3 regions of the Methylobacterium sp. Leaf113 genome follow, and region 3 is predicted to be linked to each of the others. Evidence: predicted binding sites of a transcription regulator. Region 3 holds the regulator's gene; each other region holds the start of a gene.
The links. The regulator LexA, encoded in region 3, represses DNA repair genes until DNA is damaged. The targets are predictions, from matches to a motif close to TGTTCNNNNTGTGTTCNG.
Positions count from the first base shown of each region.

Region 1: a site for LexA is predicted at 3,098-3,115, ahead of ssb (single-stranded DNA-binding protein). Genes of this name have one in related genera too.
Region 2: a site for LexA is predicted at 2,222-2,239, ahead of ASF60_RS07670 (DUF3072 domain-containing protein). Genes of this name have one in related genera too.

Region 1 is NZ_LMNJ01000012.1:288,138-294,303, reverse strand. Features, by position in the region: gene ASF60_RS10515 (phosphodiester glycosidase family protein) at 1-402, opposite strand, end outside; gene ASF60_RS10510 (hypothetical protein) at 645-1,136, shown strand; gene ASF60_RS10505 (DUF4174 domain-containing protein) at 1,269-1,664, opposite strand; gene ASF60_RS10500 (NADP-dependent oxidoreductase) at 2,021-3,052, shown strand; gene ssb (single-stranded DNA-binding protein) at 3,274-3,858, shown strand; gene gyrA (DNA gyrase subunit A) at 4,360-6,166, shown strand, end outside.
Region 2 is NZ_LMNJ01000008.1:95,707-101,872, forward strand. Features, by position in the region: gene ASF60_RS07655 (ATP-binding protein) at 1-693, opposite strand, end outside; gene ASF60_RS07660 (response regulator) at 699-1,421, opposite strand; gene ASF60_RS07665 (MarR family winged helix-turn-helix transcriptional regulator) at 1,421-1,930, opposite strand; gene ASF60_RS07670 (DUF3072 domain-containing protein) at 2,253-2,498, shown strand; gene ASF60_RS07675 (Flp family type IVb pilin) at 2,730-2,954, shown strand; gene ASF60_RS07680 (DUF937 domain-containing protein) at 2,971-3,855, opposite strand; gene sfsA (DNA/RNA nuclease SfsA) at 4,038-4,760, shown strand; gene ASF60_RS07690 (FkbM family methyltransferase) at 4,791-5,621, opposite strand; gene ASF60_RS07695 (outer membrane beta-barrel protein) at 5,969-6,166, shown strand, end outside.
Region 3 is NZ_LMNJ01000023.1:60,976-67,141, forward strand. Features, by position in the region: gene ASF60_RS14270 (metallophosphoesterase family protein) at 91-768, shown strand; gene ASF60_RS14275 (calcium-binding protein) at 879-2,513, opposite strand; gene lexA (transcriptional repressor LexA) at 2,821-3,573, shown strand; partial or broken gene ASF60_RS14285 (ComEC/Rec2 family competence protein) at 3,567-4,997, opposite strand; gene ASF60_RS14290 (metallophosphoesterase) at 5,682-6,166, shown strand, end outside.

The DNA.
Region 1 (6,166 bases), on a different contig from region 3:
GTAGAGCCCGACCGGGGCCTGACCCTTGTCGTACATGCCGGCATTCATGGCGAAGCGGAGGGACGCGCCCTGCTTCTCCGCCAGAGTCGAGAGCGAGGAATAGGGCAGGCCGTCCGCCCCGAGCCAGAACAGGCGCACCCGCTCACGCCGCAGGTCGACCGTGCACACCGTATAGGTCTCGCCCCCCGCCAGGACGGCGCGGCAAGGTGCCGACACCGCGGAGGACACCGGGGCAGGGACCGGTGCAGGGACCGACGCCGCTTTGGGAGGGGAGGCCGGAGCGGCGAATGCCGTGCCGGTCAGCGCGAGGCCGAGGCAGGCGGCGCGGATCAGGGTCCGGACCTGACCCGGAGAACGGCTCGTCCCAAGGCGAGCCCGCGCGACACCCTGAACCATCATCATCCCGCATGTCCGACGACCGCGCGCCGAGGGATCGCGGCGGTGGCCCGCTTCCTCGCCCGAAACCGACGCTGATTTCAAGAGCGCCCGCACGCGGGCAATGGGTCAAGTGCGCCCGCACGCGGGCGACGGGCGGGGTGGGTTTCACGAAAGCGGGAGAGATGCAACGCACCTGAACCGTTTCCGGTGCCACGGCGTTCTCAGTCATAAGGGGACTGTTTTCGATTCTCTCGGAGTATCCTGCGATGAAACGAGTGGTTCTGGCCTCTGCGGCCATGATCGGCGCCCTCGCGATGATCCCGGCCACGGTCGAGGCCCGCGGCTTCCATGGTGGTGGTTTCCACGGCGGCGGATTCGGCGGCGGTGGGTTCCGGGGCGGCTTTGGCGGCGGCGGCTTCCGGGGTGGCTTCGGCGGCTATCGCGGCGGCTTCGGGGGCTATCGCCATGCCGGATTCGGCGGCTACCGCGGCGGCTTCGGGGGTTATCGCGGCGGCTATTATGGCCGTGGCTATGGACGCGGTTTCGGCTACGGTCTCGGCGGCCTGGGTCTCGGCGTCGGCCTCGGCCTCGCCGCCGGCGGTCTCTACGGTGGCTACGGCCCGGGCTACGGCTACGGCTACGCCCCCGTCGGCTACGGGGCCTACGATTACGGCTACGGCGGCGGCTGCTACACTGTCCCGCGCGTGCGCTGGACGCCTTACGGCTATCGCCGGGTGCTGGTCGAGCGCTGCTACTGAGCCGTTCCGGCGACACGGAAAGGGCCGCCGCGTGCGGCCCTTTTTCGTTGGGCGACGGATTTCCGGCCGATCAGCGACGCCGCTCGTCGCGGCGCTCCATCTTAACGACGCCGCTCGTCGCGGCGCTTGACCTCAGCGACGCCGCTCGTCGCGGCGCATGGGCATCGCGTCGATGGTGTCGAACAGCGCACCGGCCGCCAGCGGAGATGAGTCGGTCCGTTTCGCCCCGCCGTCCTTACCGACCAGGACGACCCGGAACGTGCCGCCCGGCAAACCGAGTGCGCCGCGCAGCCGATGGGCCTCCGGGGTGTCGCCGATGGCCTCCAGGGTTACCAGGTCCCGCTCCCTCACACCCGGCGCGGCCTTCGCCAGAATGGCGCGCTGCGCGGCGAGGTTCGGATCGGCGGCGTCGGGCGCCGAGAGCACCAGAACCCGCGAGACCCCGCGATACCGGGCCAGCGCATCCTCTGCGGCCTCCGCCGCGCCGATCCCCAGCAGCGTCGCACCGATCATCAACCCCAGCCGCATCCGCGTCCTCCCGCCTGAGCGTTCCGATCGGACAACGCACAACCGCCCCGCGCGGAACCCGGCGCCCGGTTCGTGCAGTCGATTCGACGCGTTGTCTTCGCCCCGCTGCATCCATTTTCGCAATCCGGCCCCCGTTCTCGTTCATGGAACCGCGTTGCGCATTCATCGACGTTTTCTGTTCTTTCGCGTTGCCCATTTTCCGCGTTGCCCGTTTTTCCGCGTTGCCGGCTCTTCCGCCATGTCTGCCATCCGCGTTGTTGACCGCATGCGGGGCCGGCCGTGCCCACCTTCTGGCCCACTCACCCGTTCGTCGATTCGCCCGCCATCGCGCAGGCGTGAAAATCCCCGGAGACGCCATGACCGCCGTTCCTGCGACCACCCTCAATCGCCGCATCGTCCTCGCCGCCCGCCCGCACGGCGAACCGAACGCGTCGCACTTCCGCCTGGAAGAGGCGCGGATGCCGACCCCGCAGGCCGGCGAGGTGCTGCTCGCCAACCGCTATCTCTCCCTCGATCCCTACATGCGCGGCCGCATGAGCGCGGCGAAATCCTATGCCGAGCCCGTCGCGATCGGCGACACCATGGTGGGGGCCACCGTGGCTGAGGTCGCGGCCTCGAACCATCCCGATTACCGCGTCGGCGAATGGGTGGTGGGGTTCGGCGGCTGGCAGGATTCCTATACCGCGGCGGGTGAGGGCCTGCGCAAGCTCGATCCCGAAGCGGCCCCCGTGACCACCGCCCTCGGGGTCCTCGGGATGCCCGGCATGACCGCCTATACGGGCCTCCTCAACATCGGACAGCCCAAGGCCGGCGAGACCGTGGTGGTGGCCGCCGCCGCTGGACCGGTCGGCTCCCTCGTCGGGCAGATCGCCAAGCGCAAGGGCGCGCGGGCGGTGGGCATCGCGGGCGGCCCCGAGAAATGCGCCTATCTGCGCGAGACCCTCGGTTTCGACGTCGCCCTCGATCACCGGGCCGAGGATTTCCCCGACGCCCTGGCGGCCGCCTGCCCGGACGGCATCGACGTCTATTTCGAGAATGTCGGCGGGGCGGTGTTCGATGCGGTCCTGCCGCTCCTCAACACCTTCGCGCGTATCCCGGTCTGCGGTCTCGTCTCCGGCTACAGCGCCACCGAACTGCCGCCCGGGCCGGACCGGATCCCGCTGCTGATGCGGGCGATCCTGTCGAAGCGCCTGCACGTCCAGGGCTTCATCGTCTGGGATTTCGCCGCCCAGGAGCGGGACTTCCTCGCCGAGGTCGGCGGCTGGCTCCGCGACGGGCTGATCGTCCACCGTGAGGACATCGTCGACGGCCTGGAGAACGCCCCCGATGCCTTCGCGGGCCTGCTGAAGGGGCGCAACTTCGGCAAGCTCCTCGTGCGCCTCGGGTGAGGCCGAGGGCAAGGCGCATCCCCGCGATGCGCCTTGCCAAGCGATGAGAACAAATATAGAACGTGAACCTGCGCGAATCCCGTGAGAGTCACGGGGACAGTTCGCTGGCCGCGATTGCCCGGAGCCGTTCGGAAGCTCATGAAAGGCGACATCGCGGCCGCCGGGAGGACGGGTCCCGGAGCTGCGGCGCATCGTGAGATCGATCGGTAGGAGAGAGCGGCATGGCCGGCAGCGTGAATAAGGTGATCCTGGTGGGCAATCTCGGGCGCGATCCCGAGACGCGGCGCCTCGCCTCCGGCGATCCGGTGGTGAACCTGCGCATCGCCACATCCGAGTCCTGGAAGGACAAGATGTCGGGTGAGCGCAAGGAGAAGACCGAATGGCACTCGGTGGTGATCTACAACGAGAACCTCGCCCGCGTGGCGGAGCAGTACCTGCGCAAGGGCTCGAAGGTCTATATCGAGGGCCAGCTCCAGACCCGCAAATGGGCCGACCAATCCGGCGCGGAGAAGTACACCACCGAGGTGGTGCTGCAGCGTTTCCGCGGTGAGCTGACGCTCCTCGACGGGCGCAGCGGCGGCGGCGAGATGGGCATGGACGAAGAGGGCGGCGGCCAGATCAGCCGCGGCGGCGATTTCGGCGGCGGTGGCGGACGCGGCGGCGACCGGGGCGGGGATTACGGCGGTGGTGGCGGTGCCGGCGGCGGCCGCTCGTCCGGTGGCGGCGGCGATCGCCGGCCCGCATCGGGTGGGGGCAGCGGCGGCTCCAAGCCGAACTTCGACCTCGACGACGATATCCCGTTCTAGAGTTTGTCAGGGATCAGGGGAAACCGGTGATCCCGACCAGACACACGAGAACGGAAGACTCCCGGGCCAAGGTCTTCAAGGCCACGCGCCGTACCGAAGATCGTCCCTCACGGATCAGCCGAGCCCTCGCGGCGGCTGACGGGCGCGGCACCGGGGGTGTCGCGCCCGTTCGCGTTCGGTGGACGGCCGTCGCTCGCCACCCCCGCACGAAAGCGTCCTGGGCGACGCCTGCGCAAACCGTTGGTTGCCAGAGGGTTAAGGCTGATTTGGTGGCCTGCGCCATCGAAATGCGCTATGGCTTTGGGCAGGACCATGCGTGGCCCGGCCCGATCGCCGGTGATGCGCACACACATCCCGTGAGCGGGCGCGCCTGACCGGCGCCGCCGACGCTCCGGGCCTTCGTATCAGCAGAGACCGAAGACCTTGGCAGACAACGAACTTCCGGGCGCCGGCACGCCGCCGCCCGCCTCCGATATCAAGCCCGTCTCCATCACCGACGAGATGAAGCGCTCCTACCTCGATTACGCCATGAGCGTGATCGTGAGCCGGGCGCTGCCGGATGCGCGCGACGGCCTCAAGCCGGTGCACCGGCGCATCCTCTACGCGGCCTACGAGAGCGGGCACCTGCCCGAGCGCAAATACGTCAAGTCGGCCCGCATCGTCGGCGACGTGATCGGTCTCTACCACCCGCACGGCGACCAATCGATCTACGACGCCTTGGTCCGCATGGCCCAGGACTTCTCGATGCGCCTGATGCTCATCGACGGGCAGGGCAATTTCGGCTCCGTCGACGGCGATCCGGCGGCGGCCATGCGCTACACCGAGTCGCGTCTCGCCAAGCCCGCCAACGCGCTGCTGGCGGATATCGACAAGAACACCGTCGACTTCCAGCCGAACTACGACGAGTCGCGCGAGGAGCCGACCGTCCTGCCGGCCCGCTTCCCCAACCTGCTGGTCAACGGCGCCGGCGGCATCGCGGTGGGCATGGCCACCAACATCCCGCCGCACAATCTCGGCGAGCTGATCGACGCCTGCGTCGCCCTCATCGACGAACCCGGCCTGTCGATCGAGCAGCTCACCGAGATCGTGCCCGGCCCCGATTTCCCCACCGGCGGTTCGATCCTGGGACGGGCCGGCACGCGCCAGGCCTACGCCACGGGGCGCGGCTCGGTCATCATGCGGGCCAAGTCCCACGTGGAGGAGCTGCGCAAGGAGCGCGAGGCGCTGATCTTCACCGAGATCCCGTATCAGGTGAACAAGGCGACTCTGATGGAGAAGATCGCCGAGCTGGTGAAGGAGAAGCGCATCGAGGGCATCTCCGACCTGCGCGACGAATCCGACCGCGACGGCATGCGCATCGTGGTCGAGATCAAGCGCGACGCCATGGCGGACGTGGTGCTCAACCAGCTCTACCGCTTCACCCCGCTGCAATCGTCCTTCGGCTGCAACATGGTGGCGCTGAACGGCGGCCGCCCCGAGCTGATGAACCTGAAGGACCTGCTCCAGGCCTTCATCGATTTCCGCGAAGAGGTGGTGTCCCGCCGGACCAAGTTCCTCCTCAACAAGGCGCGCGAGCGCGCCCACGTGTTGTGCGGCCTCGCCATCGCGGTCGCCAACATCGACGAGGTGATCCGCCTGATCCGGACCTCGCCCGACCCCAACAGCGCCCGCGACGCGCTGATGGCGCGCGACTGGCCGGCCCACGACATCGCGCCGCTGATCGCCCTCGTGGACGATCCGCGCCACCGGGTGTCGGATGACGGCACCTATCGCCTGTCCGAGGTCCAGGCCCGCGCCATCCTCGACCTGCGCCTGCAGCGCCTGACCGCCCTCGGGCGCGACGAGATCGGCGACGAGTTGAAGAAGCTCGCCGACGAGATCGCCGACTATCTCGACATCCTGCGCTCGCGCCTGCGCATCATGGGTATCGTCAAGGACGAGTTCGCCGAGGTCCGCGAGGCCTACGCCACCCCGCGCCGGACCATGATCCTGGACTGGGACGCCAACGTCGAGGACGAGGACCTGATCCAACGCGAGGACATGGTCGTCACCGTGTCCCACGCGGGCTACGTCAAGCGCGTGCCGCTCTCGACCTACCGCTCCCAGCGCCGCGGCGGCAAGGGCCGCTCCGGCATGGCGACCCGCGACGAGGATTTCGTCACCCGCCTGTTCGTGGCCAACACCCACACGCCGGTGCTGTTCTTCTCGAACCAGGGCCAGGTCTACAAGGAGAAGGTCTGGCGCCTGCCGATGGCGGCGCCGAACGCGCGCGGCAAGGCGCTGGTCAACATCCTGTCCATGGATGCCG
Region 2 (6,166 bases), on a different contig from region 3:
CTCGATCTCACGCCCCTTGCCGAAGCTCTCGGCCACGGCGGCGAGACGCAGGATCGGCTTGATCTGGTTGCGCAGAAACAGGATGGCGACGCCGAGCAGCACCAGCGACGATCCGCTCATCCACAGCAGGAAGATGTGCGAATTCGAGGCATAGGCCATGCTGCGCCGGGCGGTGACGCGCATCACCCCGTCGGGGATCGCCACCCGGATCTCGATGAGGCTGGAGCGGCCCACCGTATCGATCCAGTAGGGCCGGCGGATCTGGCGCCGGATCTCGTCGGAGAGGGCTTCGTCGAGGATCGAGAAGAACGGGCGCGGCCCCGCCGGCGGGAGCTTGGCCCCTTTCAGGATGTCGACGTCGAGGTTGAGCCGGTCGTTGGCGATCCGGGTCAGGGTCTCGGAATCCTTGTCCTGCGGATAGCTCTCGTAGATGTCGATCAGCGCGGCGACGTCGGCCGTGACGGCGGCGGAGAGACGCCGCGTCACGAGCTGCCAGTGCCGCTCCATGAAGGTGTAGGCGATCACCGATTGGAGCAGCACCACGGGCGCGATGATGATGATCAGGGAGCGGGCATAGAGCCCCTTGGGCAGCACGTCGCCGATGGCGCGGCTGAGCAGCCGCCACAGGCGGGCCGGGCGGGGCAGGGCGGCGAGACGGGTCGCGGTGCGCTGCAGGAGGCCGGAGGCGGCCATGCGGATCAGTCGATTGCGAGGCGGTAACCGACGCCCCGCACCGTCTGCAGGAACAAGGGATTGGTCGGATCGACCTCGGTCTTCCGGCGCAGACGGTTGATCTGCACATCGATGCTGCGTTCGGCGGCGAGGCCCCCGCTCCCGGCCAGCGCCTCACGCTCCACGTTGGCCCCACCGGCCTGCGCCAGGATGGTCAGGATTTCCCGCTCCCGCTCGGTGATGCGGATGGTCTCGTCCTCGCGGCGCAGCTCGCCCCGGTCGATGCGATAGGAGAACGGGCCGAAGGTCACGGTGTCGTGCCCCCGGGCCCGGCCGCCATCGTCGCTGCGCCGCTTGATGATGTTGGACAGGCGCAGGATCAGTTCGCGCGGCTCGAAAGGCTTGGGCAGATAGTCGTCGGCACCGATCTCGAGACCCATCACCCGGTCGTTGGGGTTCGAGCGGGCGGTCAGCATCAGGATGGGGACGCGCGAGGTCTGGCGCACTTCGCGGGCATAGTCGAAGCCGCTCTCACCCGGCATCATCACGTCGAGCACCAGGGCGTCGAAGACGAAGCACTGTGCCTTGATCCGGGCCTCCGGGACGTTGCCGGCGGACGTCACCCGAAATCCCTGTTCGTAGAGGAAACGGGACAGCAGCTCGCGCACGCGGCGGTCGTCGTCGACCACCAGGATGTGCGGCGCATGGTCGGGCAGTTCGCTGCCCAGGCGCGGGCTGGGCGCGGCCATCAGGCGGCGCTCCGGGTCCGGCGCGCCATGAGGCGCCGGACGGCCGCGCGCGCGTCGGGTTCGATCATGCCGAACAGGAAGCTTTCGGCCGAGAGCGGCCGCTCGCCGCCATGCTCGGAATCCGTCAGCGCCCGTGCCACCCGGCGGCTCTGCAGCCGGATGAGATCGCCCGCGAGGTCGGCACCGGCGGCGGTGCAGAACAGAAGGCGCTGGCGGCGATCGTTCGTGCCGGTCTTCTGCGCGATGTAGCCCTGCTCGATCAAATCCTTCAGCACCCGATTGAGGCTCTGCTTGGTGATGCGCAGGATATCCAGAAGTTCGGCGATCGTAAGACCCGGATAGCGATCGACGAAATGCAGCACGCGATGGTGCGCCCGCCCGAAGCCATACTGCGCCAGGATGCGGTCGGGATCACCGACGAAATCCCGGTAGGCGAAGAACAGGAGCTCGATCAGATCGTCGCCGGAGCCTGGGGTCGGCAGCGGCGCATCGGGATCGGCGTCTCGCATCACGGGGGCACTCACGTCGGGGGCGACCTCGATTTATGTCAGTGATGTTGACATGTTCCAGGCCCCCGATGGCCCGTCAAGCCTCCTGGTCGGGAACAACACCGGCTGGATCCGTCAGGCGGTTCCGGCCGGCATCCCCCGTTGGCCGAACCAGCCTCGGCCGGACAGCACCGCATCAGCGTGTGGAACCCTGTACGGAGACCTGGAGCAATTGCCTGGGACACTTGACCACGGGACACGGCGATCCGCAGCGCGAGACCGTCGGAACACGCATGCGATCGCCGCGTTCACAAGAACATTTCGTGAACTAAGGAAACACACCATGGCCAAGACCCAGCATGCCGAGTCGGACACCAACCCGAAGACCGACCCGAAGGACACCTCCAATCAGATTAAGGATCCGAGCCAGTGGACCACCGGCGGCGAGCCGATGACCGGCGCGCAGGCCTCCTATCTCAAGACCCTGTCGGAGGAGGCGAAGTCGCCGGACTCGTTCGATCCGGACCTCGACAAGGCCGAAGCCTCGCAGCGGATCGATGCGCTGCGGAAGGAATCCGGCAAGGCCTGACGGGCGCCGACCCGAGCCTCCCCAGGACGGACCGGGCCGTCGCGGGCATCGCCCCGACGACCCGGTGCCAGCCGAAGACCCGGTGCCAGCCGAAGATTTCGCCACCGGCAAAATCCTTCCGAAAGGATTTTTCTGAATTTACCTCCGGGCTCGCCCATCAGCTTAAGGCCTCCGCAAGAAAGACCCTTTACCGATCGGCCGGCTAGGCCAGACGAAAGACACGATGCGACCATGACCGATCTGGTATCCAAACGATCCAGCCTGCGGTCACGGACTGCCAATTCCGCCCTCTTCGGACGATTCCTCAAGAACACGACTGGTTCGACGGCGATCGAGTACGGCCTGATCATGGGCCTGGTCTTCCTCGCGATCGTGACGGCGATCCATTACATGGCCGACCAGACCGCTGCGATGTACACCTATATCGGCAGCAAGCTCGTGAGCTCGTCGTCCTGATCCCGCCGACCGGCCCTCAGCGCCGGCCCGTACCCCCTTTTGGCGTGGGTCTGGAGGAATCTCCGGAAACGGCGTTATCACGAGGCGACGAATTATCGGCGGCTTTCTTCGGCGCCTGCCAGAACGTGTCGAACAGGCGTTGCATCGCCCGCGCGTTTTCCTGCTGCACCTCCAGGCCGGTCTGAAACATCTGCTGCATCAGATCGAAGCCTGCATCTGCGCCAGCCTTGCTCTCTGCGTTGGCTTTGCCCTCTGCGTTGGCCGGGGCCTTCGTGGAGGTTTGGGCCGAAGTGGCCCCCGAAACCGCCGCCTGCGGGAGGCGGGGCGGGGTTGGACGCGGCCGCGTCTGCGGCGCAGGCGTCGGACCCGGACCATGGCCCGTCAGAAAGGCCTGCATCATGTCCGACCAGGCATTGGGCGAAAATCCGAACGGATCGGGCATCGCACGGGGCGCCGGCGCGGGCTGCGGCGCCTGATTGATCATCACGTGGACGATGCCCGCCACCACCATGCCGGCCATGACGGGTAGCATCTGCTTCAGGGCCGGCATCGCCACTCCGCTCACGGTCGCCGCCTGCTGAAGCACCGCTTGGCTGAGATGGGGCGACCCGAAGAGCTGCTTGACCAGCATGTCCATCTGCGACGGCGGCGGCGGCGCGGCAGGGCCGACGAGGTTGAACATCTGGGCGAAGCCCATCGGGTCCTGGGCCGCATTGCGCTGCAACCCCATGGTCAGGGCCGGCAGAAGGGCCTGCATGGCGCGCAGACCCTGTTCCTGAGACAGTCCGAATTGGGGCCCGAAGCTCTGCAGGCCGCCCCCCGGAAACCCGAACCCTGGAATCGCCGAGCCCTGAGTCTGGGCGCCCGCCTGCGCCTGGAGAATGTCGAACAGGTTGAACATGGCGGCCTCGCGGACGAACACAGACGATCCCGGGCGACGATCCGGGAATGTCCCATGGAGCGGGACTCTCCGATGGAGTCTGTCGCATCCGGCCAGCACTGACCAGCCCGGACGCCTCATCGCTGCCCGATTCCGGGGCGACGGGGGCGGACATCAACCTGTTTGTGACCCCGGATCCGCCGATGCGCTTCGCCGCGCCCCTGATCGAGGCGCGCCTCGTGCGTCGCTACAAGCGTTTTCTGGCCGACATGGCGCTGGCGGACGGGCGCATCGTCACGGCCCATTGCGCCAATCCGGGAGCGATGCTGGGCCTCATGGCGCCGGGCGCGCGGGTCCTGCTCTCCGAGGCCCGCAGCCCGACACGCAAGCTCGCCTTCTCGTGGGAGCTGGTGGAGGCGGACCTGCCGGGCGGGCCGCAATGGGTCGGCATCAACACGATGCGGCCGAACGCCCTGGTGGCGGAGGCGTTCGCTGACGGGACCCTGCCGCCGCTCGCCGGCTACACGGCGCTGCGCCCGGAAGTCCGCTACGGTCGCGCGAGCCGGGTCGACTTCCTGGCCACCGGGGAGAGCCCCACCGGCGCTCCTGTTCCGCCCTGCCACGTGGAGGTGAAGAACTGCCACCTCATGCGGGTGCCGGGCCTGGCGGAGTTTCCGGATTGCGTCGCGGCCCGGAGCGCCCGACACATGGCCGAGCTGGCCGCCGTGGTGGAGGCCGGAGGCCGGGCCATGGTCATCATCGTGGTGCAGATGTGGGCCGAGCGTTTCGACACCGCCCGCGACCTCGATCCGGCCTTCGACCGCGCCTTCCAGGCCGCCCGTGCGGCGGGTGTCGCCGTCCATGCCCATCGCTGCCGGATCGACCCCGCCGGCATCACCGTGGCCGATGCCATCCCGATTCTGTAGCGCGGCGCATCCGGGCGAAAGGCCCTCCCGTCAGGGCGTGCGCTCGAAGATGAGGTTCAGGCGGGTCTGGGCGATCCGGCGGTAGCCGTGCTGTTCCAGTAGGGCGGGCAGGTCGATCTGCCACTGGTCGATGCCGTTCTCGACGATGAGCAGTCCAGGATGGAGCGAGGCCGGGGCGGCGCGCAGGAACGGCTCGAGGATCAGATCCTCAGCCCCCTCGACGTCGAGCTTCATGGCATCGATGCGCTCGATGCCCTCGCCGCGGGCGAGGTCCAGCAGGGGCAGAGCCGGGACGCGGATCTGAGCGCCCTCGTTGGTGCCGACGATCTTCAGGCTCGATTCGCCTCGGTTGCGCGGATCCACGAACAGGGTCAACTCGCCGGCCTTGTCGGCGACGGCGCAGGCCACGGCCTTGACCGTTCCGAACGGGTTCTGACCGATGTTGTAGGTCAGGCGGTCGAACACGTCGGGCTGGGGCTCGACGGCGAGGATGCGGGCGCGCGGCCCCGCGAAGGCGGCCACGAACAGCGCATAGGCGCCGATATTCGCCCCGATATCCAGGAAGGTGCAGCCCGGCTGCAGCTTCGCACGCAGACAATCCCGCTCCTCCGGATCGAAGAATTGCGGCGTGAAGAGCACCTTCTTCTCGCAGTTGTTGTTGTAGGGGTAGAGCCGCATGCGGGCGCCATAGCGCTCGACATCGAGAGGCGCCCCGCGGAGCAGGCCGATCGCCACGCGGCGGAGGAACAGGGCGAGGCGCCGACCCGCCCAGCTGCCATAGGAAAGCCGGCCCGTCTGCCGGGCAATGCCCGCGACAAGGCCGGTGGGAGCGTAGGTACCGAAGGGCTGGGAGTCTTTCATCGCGCCTGCTGATGCCAGCGCGGGAGCACGGCGGCAAGCGGATGAGACCTGCGGCGCGGCGAACGGCACCTGCGGCAGCGCCCTAGGAGGTCGTAACGATGCTGCGGACACGAGGCATGTTCGAGGCTCATCGCTGCGAGACTGAACCGGTTCATCTCAACCGACGAGCGATCCGACGGGCTAAGGCCAGTCGCGACCTGTTCCATTGTGGCAACACCACGACCCAAACCGCGGCGCACAGGTCTAATCTGCCTCAAAAGTAGGCGAATGCACAAAGGATAGCTTTGCCGCGACGCAGGTACTTTGAGACGTTCAATGCAACACCGATCCCGCCCCAGAGTTCCCCAATGACCATCAAGCAACCGCTCCTTGCTCTTACGGCCATCCTTCTCTCCTCGGTGTGTGCCTACTCCGCCGATCTGAGAGTGCCCGTAGCTCCGGCTCCGATCCCGGCGTCCTGCAAGGCTGAGATCACCTTCCCGGCCTATGGCGGCATCATCAAGCAGAACCCGAACCCGGCCTGCCTGACCATCGGCGGCTTCGGC
Region 3 (6,166 bases):
GCGTCGAGGATTTTCGTGGCGCCGAATTCCTGCCATGCGGGTGCGATGCTCAGTCCAGCCACTCCGCACGCCCCGCGCCCCGACACCCCCATGAACGACCTGACTTACGCGATCGGCGACATTCACGGATGCGCCGATGCCCTGATGCGGCTGCTCGAACGGATCAACGCCCATCGGGGCGACCGCAGCGCCCGCATCGTCTGCCTCGGCGACTACGTCGATCGCGGCCCCGACAGCGCACGGGTCGTCGCGATGCTGAGCCACCTGCAGGCCTCGGCACCGAACGCCGTCGTCTGCCTCATGGGAAACCACGAGCGGATGATGATCGATGCGTATCGCGATGCGGCGGACGCGGCGGTCTGGCTCGCCAATGGCGGCGATGCCACGCTCCGCTCGTTCGGCGTCACGGAGCCGGACGCGCTTCCGTCGGAGGTGGTGCGCTGGATGGCGTCGCTCCCCACCTTCCACGAGGATGCCCTGCGCTACTACGTTCACGCCGGCTTCCGTCCGGGGCGCACCGGACCGGATCCCGATGTCGCCAACCACCTCTGGATTCGCCAGCCCTTTCTTGGCGCCGGTTTCGACTTCGGCAAGCACGTGGTCCATGGGCATACGCCGCAGCGGACCGGAATTCCCGATCAGAAGCGCTACCGGACCAATCTCGACACCGCCTGCGTCTATGGCCGGCAGCTCACGGCCGGCATCTTCGACCAAGGGCAGGCCGGCCCGATCGGGTTTCTCCACGTCGATCGCGACGGATCGGCTTGAGGTGACTGCGCCCGCGCTCCGCTTGCCCCGGCCTGAAGGCCGCGACGAGGCGAGGAACGAAGAGCGAGGCTCATTCGAGGCGGCCCGATGCAGGCCGCCGCGACATCGGATCAGGCGAACAGGAAGTCGTTCAGCGTCAGCAACGGGCCCAGGGCTCCACCCGCGCTGACCTGAAGCTGCCCCTGGGACCCGCCCGCGGCGTCGTGAACCTCGTAGACGCGCGCGTTGCCGGACGTTCCGATGAGGTCCAGGGTCGAGGCGACGGCGAACCCGCTGAACTGGATCACATCGCCGCCCGATTGCCCCGCGCCCTGGAAATCGACGATCAGGTCGCGAATGCCCTTCGTCTCCAGATCGCCGAAGGTGATGACGAAGGTGTCATCCCCGGCTCCGCCGGCAACCCGGTCGCCGCCGCGACCGCCCATGATGAGATCGGCGCCGGCGCCACCGTTCAGGATGTCGGTGCCGTCGCCACCTTCCAGGACGTCATCCCCCGCGTCGCCACGCAGGTTGTCGTCGCCGAGACCGGCATAGAGGCGATCGGCGCCGGTGCCGCCCTCGAGCAGGTCATCGCCCTCGCCGCCATCGAGCCCGTCGGCGCCCGCACCCCCGAGAAGGGTGTCGTTGCCGACGCCGCCATAGAGCCAATCCTTGCCGGCCCCACCGTCGATGTGATCGTCGCCCCGTCCGCCCTCGACGTAATCGTCGCCGCCGAAGGCCGAGAAGGTGTCGGATTTGCTGCCGAGCCAGATCTGGTCCTTGCGATCCGTTGCGATCGGAAGGCCCTTGTCCTGAAGGAGAGCGAGATCGAGATCCGAGATCTGCGGGCGCCATCCCCAGGGCGAATAGGGGTCCATCAGATCTTCGACGCCCGAGACATGCGCCCGCGCATCGTCGAGCTTGGCAGGGCCACCCAGGACCGTGGTTGTATTCTCGTCGTAATACACCATCGATCCGTTTTCATACCAGGCCGGCTGGAAATCGATGAACCCGATGGCATGGGCGATCTCATGCTGGAACAGCCCGAACGCGTCGATCTTGTTGGACGGGACACCGGCTTGTCCCTGCGGATCGAAGAAGAGATCGCCGAGCTTGTCCTGGCCCAGGGTGACCTTGCCGTCCGCCTCGCCTCCATTGCCATCCCAACCCTCGCGCGCTTCGAGGATCGGGGCGAAGGTCCATCCCTGGCCGTCCCAGGCATAGCTGGGACCGGCATTGGCCAGGACATTTCCGCCGGCGAAATTGCCCATCGCGATGGCGATCTCGATTACGGCGTCGCCCTGGATGTGTTTCGCCCAGCCATCCGCCGCGCCTTGCGCCGTCGCCAGGATGAGGTCTGCTTGGCCGCCAGCGGCATTGCGGGAACTTTCACTGTCCCAATACGCAATGATTTTCGACATTTTTGCTTGGCCTTGTCGTTGTTCTGGCGTTTTTCTATAAGGGTAATCTCTATCTATAGGCAGTAAAGGACACAACGACGGGGTTTTCTCTTGGTTAAGGAGAGATGAGAGGCAAGGCTTGCAGTGTATGATGCTTCGTAACGCGAACCGTCCATCGCATCGCGCCGTGCCTTTGCGGAATGCGGAGAACGGCCGATCCGGGTGCGACAGAGTCGAGAAACGCGCGCCTTCCCGGTTCGCGCCTTCCCGGTTCGCGCCTTCCCGGTTCGCGCCTTCCCGGTTCGCGCCTTCCCGGTTCGCGCCTTCCCGGTTCGCGCCTTCCCGGTTCATGCCTTCCCGGTTCATGCCTTCCCGATTCATGCCTGCCCGACGCGCACGAAACCTGAGCGCCCTCGATCGCGGGGCAAGGTCTGCGCTCTGGCGGCCTTTCCGCCCGATCCGGATATTGCCAGAGTTGCGTCCGGGTGCTCTGGTGACCGGTGACCGGACCAACCCGACCGGCCCTGAATTGGGATCGGACGCGCGCCACCGCGCACGAATGTCGCCTTTTTTAAGGAACTCTTGCAGAACACTTGCGGAACGTTTAACGTGTTCGTGGTTTGTTTCTGTGGTCGTCCGCCGCAGCCAATGTCTCCAACGAAGAGTGTTCCGCATGTTGACGCGTAAGCAACTGGATTTGCTCCAGTTCATCCAGCTTCGGATGCGCGAGAGCGGCGTTCCCCCGTCCTTCGACGAAATGAAGGACGCCCTCGATCTGAAGTCGAAATCGGGCATCCACCGCCTGATCACGGCCTTGGAGGAGCGGGGCTTTCTGCGGCGTCTGCCGAACCGGGCCCGCGCCATCGAGGTGATCCGGATGCCCGAGAGCCTCGGCGGTCAATCCGCCTCGGCGCGGACCGCGCCTGCGGCGGAAGTCCGTCGCTTCACCCCGAGCGTGGTCGAGGGCGGCAAGGGCAAGGGCGTGCCGGCCGGCGCCTCCATCTCACGCCTGCCGACCACCCAGGCGACCGACGAGAGCGGCCGGGCCGTAACGATCCCGGTGATGGGGCGGATCGCGGCCGGTACGCCGATCTCGGCCATCCAGGAGCAGAGCCATTCGGTGACGATGTCGCCGGACTTTCTCGCGGGTGGCGAGCACTATGCCCTGGAGGTGCGCGGCGATTCGATGATCGAGGCCGGCATTCTCGACGGCGATCTCGTGGTGATCCGCAAGCAGGACACGGCGAATACCGGGGACATCATCGTGGCCCTGATCGATGACGAGGAAGCGACCCTCAAGCGCCTGCGCCGACGGGGATCGTCCATCGCTCTCGAGGCCGCCAATCCGGCTTACGAGACCCGCGTGCTCGGCCCTGATCGGGTGCAGATCCAGGGGCGCCTCGTCAGTCTCGTGCGTCGTTACTGAGGCTCTTCGCCGGTCCCTTCGCCAATTCCTTCGCCCGGCCCTTCGCCGGGCGAACCTGGTGCGTCCTTTGCTCGCCCGATCGGCGCTGCCGGCACGATGTCCGGTGCGGCACGCGCCGGTGCGTCCGTGTTGGCAGGTGCCACGGGTCGCCAGGGAACGGCTTCTCCCGGGCGCCGGGTCGTAACGACGCGGGCGCCCTCGCGCGTGAGGCGCAAGGCCGCCGCGCCGTGTGCCGCCAGGAAGGTCCGGTCGAGGACGAACGCCGCGGCGCAGCCCGGCGGGGCCGATTGGCGGCTGATCAGGATATCGGCCCGGGCGCAATCCTCCGGGAAGGCGCGCTTGTCGGTGACGAGGGCGACCCTGCGCCCATCCGGCAGGGTCAGGGTACAGCCGAGGCCATCGCACCGGGCGTCCGGAAAGGCCGGGACGGCGCCGGCCTTCCGGGCATCGCCATCCGCTTTCAGCCATTGTTCGAGCACGAAGGCCGGCGGACGCCCCAGAGTGGCGAGGTGTCCGCTGCGATCCCGGATCGCCGCCCCGGTGCCTTCCCGATCGACGTAGATGTCGAAGGGATCGGGCGACGCCGCGAAGGCGATGCCGATCGCTGCCGGGATCAACCCGAGCCAACGCAGGGACGAAGCCGGAAGGGTGAGCAGGAGGAGGCCGGCCGCCAGCAGCCCCAACGCCCCCGCCCCGAAGGCCGGCACCACCACGACGGCGTGTCCGAAGCCCGCGATCCAGGTCGAGATCGACAGCATTCCGCGCACCGCCAGACCCATCGCCCACCACACCGGCTGATCCAGGGCGAACGGATAGGCGAGGATGCCGAGCACCGCCGCGGGCATCACCGCCAGGGAGACCAGCGGGAGGGTGAGCGCATTGCCGACGAGGCCGAAGGGCTGCACCGTCTGGAAATGATAGGTCGCGAAGGGCGCGGTGGCGATCTGCGCCACGAGGGTCGTGGCCAGCGTTCCGACGATCGCGGCGATCAGGAACGCGACGGCGCGGGTGACGGGACCGGCGCCCTCGCGCCGGCCGCCCTGTCCGGCGATCAGCGGTGCGCAGGCGATGAGCCCGGCAACGGCGCCGAAGGACATCTGGAAGCTGGGGCCGAGGAGCCCGTCCGGTTCCCGCGCCAGGGCGATCAGCGCGGCGAGCGCGAGGTTGCGCATGCTGAGGGCCGGCCGATCGACCAGAATCGCGCCGAGCATCACCAGGGTCATGATCAGCGAGCGTTCGGCCGCGATGTCCCACCCGGAGAACACGCAATAGGCGGTGACCCCCACCATGGCGATGCCGGCGGCGATCTTCTTGATGGGCCAGTGCAGGGCGGTGAACGGCACGATCGCCAGCCCGGCCCGCACCAGCCAGAACACCACGCCGGCGGCCAGCACCATGTGGAGCCCGGAGATCGACACAACATGGTTGCGAGTTGGCCGGCAAACCATGAGGCCTGCGGGCGACCAAAAGCCTGGACCCAGCTCGATGGCAAGCCCGGCGGGCAGGCACGTCCCATGCGAACAGGCCAATGCGACCGTCTTGCGAGGGGCAAGCGACATGGCGGTCGCCCAACCCTCCGCATCGGAGCGGCGGGCAGGCCCCCCGGGGTCTCCCGAGTGCCATCCCACATCCAGGAACAGCTACGGCAATCCCTACCGGGTGGGGACGAGCCCTACCGCCTCCACGACATCCGTCGCGCAGGGTGTGCCCGAGCTAGGCCCTCCCGTCGCGCCAATGGGGTTAGATGCCTACCCGCTGGCGATGGTTAACAGATTCCTTCCGACCCGGTAGCGATAGCAGGTAGCGCTACCCGCTATCGCTACAGGGTCGGAGTCGCATTCCCTGGCCGGAGAATGCTCTTCAGCCCCAGCGCGCGCATCGGAATTCCAGCGGGCCAGGGCCCCCATGCTGACACCTCGAAAACGTTGCGCCCACGGATGCCGTCGCGCCTGTGGACGCCGAAATTCGCGTGCTTGCCCGATGCCGACCGAGCTGCGATCCATCGCTCATCGAGGAGAACCGACGATGAAAACCGAGACGCCGCACCTTTACCGTTAATCACGGAGTGCCGTGTCGCGTGCCGTGCCTCCGTACCGCCGGAGGCGATCATGCCGAGAACGTTCTTCACTGCGGACGGCCACGTCGGACACAAGGGTATTCTCTCCCCGAGGTTCGCAAACCGGCGCCCGTTTTCCTCCATCGAGGAGCATGACGAGGCAATCGTCGCGGCCTGGAACGCCGTGGTGCGCCCGGATGACATCGTCTGGCACCTCGGCGATTTCGCCTACAAGTGCAGTCTCGACCATGCCGCCGGCATCTTCGCTCGCCTCAAGGGAAGAAAGTACCTCTGCAGGGGCAACCACGACCACGGCCTCGGTGACCGCCTCGAATGGGCCGGCCCCGTCGTCGACGTCCAGAGGATCTTCGTCCAGGATCCGGGCATGCCGAAGCGCGTCGCCCTTTGGGCAAGCCACTATGCGCACGTGACGTGGCCCCATGCATGGCACGGCGACCTGCACGTCTACGGGCACTCCCACGGCGGCATTCCGGCCACCCGGACGAGCCTCGACGTCGGCGTCGATTGCTGGGATTG